Regions from separate parts of the Marinicellulosiphila megalodicopiae genome, predicted to be linked through region 2. Evidence: predicted binding sites of a transcription regulator. Region 2 holds the regulator's gene; each other region holds the start of a gene.
The links. The regulator LexA, encoded in region 2, represses DNA repair genes until DNA is damaged. The targets are predictions, from matches to a motif close to TACTGTNTANNTANACAGTA.
Positions count from the first base shown of each region.

Region 1: the regulator LexA is predicted to act here: its motif matches at 955-974, upstream of uvrA (excinuclease ABC subunit UvrA).
Region 3: the regulator LexA is predicted to act here: its motif matches at 1,392-1,411, upstream of TYM08_RS01415 (YebG family protein).

Region 1 covers NZ_AP023087.1:1,804,137-1,806,422, reverse strand. Annotated here, with positions in the region: gene TYM08_RS07560 (DMT family transporter) at 1-456, shown strand, start outside; partial or broken gene TYM08_RS07555 (DHCW motif cupin fold protein) at 656-910, shown strand; gene uvrA (excinuclease ABC subunit UvrA) at 1,011-2,286, shown strand, end outside.
Region 2 covers NZ_AP023087.1:914,862-917,147, reverse strand. Annotated here, with positions in the region: gene TYM08_RS03840 (hypothetical protein) at 1-481, opposite strand, end outside; gene lexA (transcriptional repressor LexA) at 1,089-1,688, shown strand; gene TYM08_RS03830 (DNA polymerase II) at 2,126-2,286, shown strand, end outside.
Region 3 covers NZ_AP023087.1:341,806-344,091, forward strand. Annotated here, with positions in the region: gene TYM08_RS01410 (ATP-binding protein) at 1-1,049, shown strand, start outside; gene TYM08_RS01415 (YebG family protein) at 1,099-1,374, opposite strand; gene TYM08_RS01420 (hypothetical protein) at 1,601-2,286, shown strand, end outside.

The DNA.
Region 1 (2,286 bases), 890 kb from region 2:
CAATCATTATCTTTATATTTAAACGGAACATTGTTAGCAATTTTTGCAGGATTAATAGCAACAAGCGGTTATGGCTATTCATTATTACATGCAAAAAAATATCTACACGAATTAAAAGCCCTTGAAATGACCGCTGGAGGATTATTTTTTGGTGGCCTGTATTTAATTATTCCAGGGGTTATATATTGGCCACAACAAATACCAAGCACACAAAGCTGGTTATCAGCTTTTGCATTAACCATATTATGTACGGTGATCGCATTTTTGATTTTTTTCCAAATAATTAAAAAACTCGGCGCACTGGCAAGCTCTACCGTTACATTTTTAGTTCCTATATTTGCTATTTCTTGGGGAGTTTTATTGCTAAATGAAACCTTATCGCTGCAAATAATATTGGGGATTATTGTGATTTTAACGGGAACGGCACTTGTGGTGTTTTCAACAAAAAAACAATAGTTCAAACGATAAATTATTTACAATCATCAATAAAATTATTTATCACCTATTAATATTTTGCTAATAATACCGGAAATTAATTATGAAAAAATCAAACATCCCATTCCAAACCATTGACTGAAAAAGCATCCCCCAAACTGAACATTTCGGTACAACAGGAATCGCATATTGGAAAACCATTTAATTTTCAGGATTACGCGTTAGACATGTTGAATATTCAAAAAACTATGAAGCGGATCACTGGTGTGAACTTCGCCATATTGTTTATTGTCAGGAAGGTATAGAAGGTATAGAAGGTATAGAAGGCGAAGTCATCAATGAATTTAAAAATGGCACCCAATCGGTATTAAAAAAAGGAATGTCTTATATTGTTTCAGACAATCTTAGCTCGCATCGATCTCTTTCTAAAAAAGGCGTAAAACTACTAATTATTGATGGCGATTGCTTATCATAAGTTTGAATTTCACAAACAACACAGTCACAAGCTCAACCCTAGACCACTGTATAAAAATCCAGTATAGTGCCATCCTTTATTTTTTGAGAGATAGGCATCCATGAGCGGTTTAAAAAATATCATTGTGCAAGGCGCACGCACCCATAACCTTAAAAACGTAAACGTTGAAATTCCCCGTGACAAATTAACCGTTATTACGGGTTTGTCGGGTTCGGGTAAATCGTCATTAGCGTTTGATACGTTATACGCTGAAGGTCAGCGTCGTTATGTTGAGTCCCTTTCTACCTATGCTCGTCAATTTTTATCAATGATGGAAAAACCAGAAGTTGATCATATTGAAGGCCTGTCTCCTGCAATCTCAATTGAACAAAAAACCACAAGCCACAATCCTCGCTCAACCGTAGGCACCACCACTGAAATATACGATTACCTGCGCTTATTATTTGCTCGCACCGGTGATCCAAAGTGTCCTGAACATGGCGAGCATCTTCAAGCTCAAACCATTTCACAGATGGTTGACCAAGTTTTAGAATTACCCGAAGGCAGTAAAGTGATGTTGGTTGCGCCTTTAATTCGCGATAGAAAAGGCGAGCATGTTCATGTGTTTGCCAATTTACAACGCGATGGTTTTGTTCGAGTGCGTGTTGACGGAACGGTTTGTGACATTGATGATTTACCCAAATTAGACAAACGTAAAAAACACAGCATTGAAGTGGTCGTCGACCGTTTCAAAGTGCGCAGTGATATAAAACAACGTTTATCAGAATCTTTTGAAACCTGCATAGAATTGTCAGATGGCTTAGCGATTGTGATGCCGATGGAAGGCGAAACCGGCGAAGAGCTTTTATTCTCAAGCAAATTCTCGTGCCCTGTTTGTGGATACGCCATAGCAGAGTTAGAACCTCGTATGTTTTCGTTTAACAACCCAGCAGGTGCTTGCCCAACCTGTGACGGTTTAGGTGTTAAACAATATTTTGATTTAAAACGCATCATTGTTGACGATAATTTAAGCATGGCCGAAGGCGCTATTTCAGGATGGGATCGAAGAAGCGCGTATTACTTTTCACAAGTTGAAGGCCTTGCTGATTTCTTTAAAGTGGACATTGACAAACCCCTTAAGAAACAACCTAAAAAATTCTATAACGCTTTAATTCACGGATCAGGCGATCAAGAGATTGCATTTTCTTATATCAATAGCCGTGGCGACGAGTACAAGCGAAACCATCCGTTTGAAGGCGTGGTGCCTAATATGGAACGTCGATATCGCGAAACCGATTCTCAATCAGTACGTGACGACTTAACCAAATATTTAGCAGAACAACATTGCCCAGATTGTAACGGCAGTCGTTTAAAAGAAAGCGCGCGCAATGTATTCA
Region 2 (2,286 bases):
GCATTTTCTCAAAAATATCAATATAGCTGTTATCGGCATTGATAAATTTACAAAAATCCGTAGCGACGGTGCATAACGTTTCTTTTTTTGCCCCCTGTGTACTTAAGTCAAACGCACCCCAGCATGTAAAATAAGATTTTGTGATGGGGCTACTAGGTGGCCCTGATGGTAAATATTCATCAACGGCATGAGCGTAGGGGGCTGTTAATTTTTCAAGTGATGGAAATTGACCAACTTGCTCAATGAGTACAGAAAGTTGGTTTTGGGCATACATATACAAGGCATGCAATGGATCTAAATCGCTTAGTTGTTTTTCGCTGACGATGCTTTTTTGATATTGCTCTGCAGTAAACTTCCCTTCTTGCCATTGTTGGATGTGGGTAATTTTGTTTTTTAATTGTGTTGCTGCTGATTCAATCAACTTTCGTGCAATTGGGCCTCGGCCTGTAAATCGCTTTTGTACTTTTTTATTTTTTTTCATAATTTTATTTTATACCAGATATGCAGAAATTGATGGATTAGGTAAGAGTTGGGTAAGGATTGAGTAAATGCCGTGATTATACTTTTTATGCTCCACAACGTAAATATTGGGTAGCTGCTCATGACAAATTTAAAAGAGACACTCATTTAAATTTATAAGATATTTCTAGAGCTTATCAACCCTACTTCCAAATTAGAAGCTTGATGTATTTTTAAGAAAATCCAAACACCCACCCTTAAACATTTTTAATTAATAGCCTTTAATATCAAGGCTTTTAGTGAGTTGTAAAAATTAAATTTGTCCGAAAATCGATGGCCTTTTTCGGACAGGATTGTAATTGTTAATCAAAATAAAATGTTGAGCTAGCAACTAACCCAATTAACAAACATTCAACTTCAAAGAAATTACTATTTCTTAAAACTATGAATTTCACACTCAGACTCATTTGGCCAAACTTGTTGTTTATCCACACCATAGTTTGAGCAGGTGGCCAAACTATAATGTGGCACACACTTAACCAGCAACAAACTCAAATCCTATGTTTACATCACCAGATTACTGTATATACTTACATCAATGTATATACTCACAGTCTTTTGGAGCTTTTATGATCAAACTTACTACTCGTCAACAGCAGGTTTTGGATTTAATTAAATCCAGTATTGAAGAAACCGGTTTTCCTCCTACTCGCGCTGAGCTTGCGACGACTTTAGGTTTTAAGTCTCCTAATGCCGCAGAGGAACACATTAAAGCCCTTGCGCGTAAGGGAGCAATTGAGATTTTACCGGGCGCTAGCCGTGGTATTAAGATTGTTGAAAAAGATAAAGGCTTGCCGATTGTTGGTAGTGTGGCAGCAGGTTCGCCTATTCTGGCCACTGAGCATATTGATGAGTATTTGAATTTGCCCGGTAATATGTTTTACCCAAGCGCCGATTACTTGTTGCGTGTACAGGGTATGAGCATGAAAGATATTGGCATTTATGAAGATGATTTGATTGGTGTACATAAAACCGATCGCATTCGAAATGGTGATATTGTGATTGCGCGTATTGATGAAGATGTAACGGTTAAGCGCTACGAACGTAAGGGCAATGTGATATATCTGCACCCAGAAAACGAAGAGTTTAATGTGATTGAAGTGGATACAACTTCTTGCCATTTTGAAGTGGAAGGGGTGTATGTAGGCGTTATCAGACGCCAAGTCTAACCAGATCACACCAAACTTTGCACATTACTGCGTTTAAAAAATGATTAAAAACTTGTCTGGAACAAGCTTTAACGACGAATAGTCGGCCCTCAAGGCGAAACATAGGATGTGCTGAGTATTTACACTTAAACTCACATTTTTTAGCCTTGCCCTGTACAAAGTTTGGCGCAAGCTGAATTGGTGGAGATACTAAGTATTTACAGACTACTTAACTTAGAGGCAAACTCACATTTCTTGGCTCGAACTGCACAAATTTAATGACAATTAAAATTAGTAGCAAAATAAACTGAATTCGCTTAGGCTCAGCTACAATAGGCTCAGCTACAAGATGTTACTTAACCGCAAATAATTCGTTATTTTGCGGTTTTATTATTTATGGGTTAATGATTTTTCTGTTAATCTGTTTTTATTTGTCCATTTAAAAATAGAGGTGTGTTTTGTCTAATATTCTGTCTGGTTTTTTATTGCAAAAATCTTGGCAAGATATTAACGAGCAATTGGTGTTAACCTTTTATTTCAAAACTCATGACCAAGTGGCCAAAGTAATCATCGATGATGAGAAGCCTTTATTTTTTATTGAGCAGCAACATTCACAACA
Region 3 (2,286 bases), 570 kb from region 2:
ATGTTTCAGTAAATGTATCTGCTAAAAAATCTAAGAAAGGACAACTAATAAAAGTGGAAGTATGTGATACTGGTATTGGTATTCCTAAAAATAAAATCGATTCCTTATTTGATAAATTTACTCAAGTGGACGCATCTACAACAAGAAATTACGGTGGAACAGGATTGGGTTTATCAATAGTACATCAACTTTCAAATTTAATGGGTGGGGATATTGTTGTAGAAAGTGAAGTAGGAAAAGGAAGTAAATTTATTTTTTCATTGGATGCTAGAATAAAGTGTGAATCTGTTTCGTGGTTAAATAAGTGCGATAAACGATATACTGAAACTTGCCTAATCGCATTAGCGCTCACAGGTGATATTAAGCATACAGTTGTTGCATATTTAAATGCTCTAGGAATTATATTTAAAGATTATGTACCAAGTGAAGTTGCCCAGAATTTTGAATATATTATTACTGATACCATATTTGAAAATACAATTAGTAATGATGCACACCATATATTAAAAATTTGTAATAATGATGATTATATTTCTACCGTTCAAGAAATAAGTTTGGTTAAAATTCCGATTATATTTAGTATTTTAGATTTAATAAAATTGCTTAAGTTTGATGATGGAATCATTGAAATTAAAGATAATACAGAATTTAAAATCCCATTACTGGATAAGCGTATTTTATTAGTGGAGGATAATGGAGTAAATCAAATTGTCGCTCAAACAATATTAGAAGAATTTGGCTGTATTGTGACTATTCAATCAGATGGACAGCAAGCTGTAGATTTATTAAATAGCCATCAAACTATTGAATTCGATTTAATATTGATGGACTGCCAAATGCCTGTATTAGATGGTTATCAAGCTACGGAAAAAATTAGAAAAGAAAGTTTGCTAAGTGGATATCAAAAAATGATTATCGTTGCAATGACAGCAAATGTGATGAAAGGCGATAAAGAGAAATGTTTAAAGTCAGGCATGGATGATTATATTGCTAAGCCTATTGATGAAAATGAATTATTGTTAATTTTACAAAAATGGCTTGATAAATAAAAAACGACAAATGATTTTGTCGTTTTAAAAGTGCGTAAATATTAAAGTATTATTTAGCTTTAGAAATAGGTACTACTTTCTCATCAAGTTCTTCAAGTAGTGTTTCTGGTTTACCTTTACAAGCTTTTGCTAAATTTTCGCGATGTTTAGCTAATAAAATACCAATATCCTCACCCATTTGCTCGGTAATACCTTCGATATTTCGCTCTAATAAAATAGTAATATTGGCAGCAAGCTCCAACATTTTATCATGTTCTTCTGCTTCTTTTTTATCTGCAAACATACTACCATCCCGATCACATTTCCAAACTGCGATTACAGCCATTTCAATTCTCCACTTTATACTGGTTGAATGTACAGTATTTTAAAATTAGGAATCTGTCAATGGTTAATTCCAATATTGAAAGTGTTGAATGTCAATTATGTGGAGGGTTTCCGAATATTTGTATTGTGACTTTGTATTATGTATAAAATTGCAATGCATAGGTTTGTTGCCTATTTTTAATAGATTCTCGATTTTCTTTTAATTTTTTTGATGACTGGTCAATATTATGAATAATTCTTTTAGATTGTTAAGTGTAGCGTTTTTGTTTTTATCAAGTTGCCAGGTTACGGTAGGAGGCGATGATACCGATTCAATCACTGACACATCCACCGAGACAGCCATTAATAATGATGTGGAAGTGAACCCTGCAAATAGCACAATTTTGGCTAATCCAGTGACCAATGCAAGTTATTCATTAGAAATCACCGAGCAAAATTATCAATATTTGTATTCTGAATATGACATTATGTTTAGTGATAAATATGTAATTTACACTGACATTATTTCTGATGGTCCTGATTTTGAAACTACCGATGTTGTGAATGGAGTCGAAATTGTGACGCAGACTTATAACTGTTCAGCTTCAGGCAGTTTACATATCACAACTGAATATGATGATGTAAATGGATCAAATATTTCAATATCAGAACAAATCCATACAGATCAATGTGAATATTACGATGATAATATTGCTAGGAGTTTTGATTACGAATCCCAAAGTATTAATGGCATCATTTCTGAAAATTTTAACTATGAAAATAGCAATGATGAATTTGTGATAGTTGATTCAGCTTATTCAGCACAAGGCGAGCAATCGATTTTGGAAGTTTTTGTCAATCATGAATCCTATGGCCGATTTTTTATACGAGCAATCAATGAATTTAAAATTGATGAAACCATTAGTATTTATGG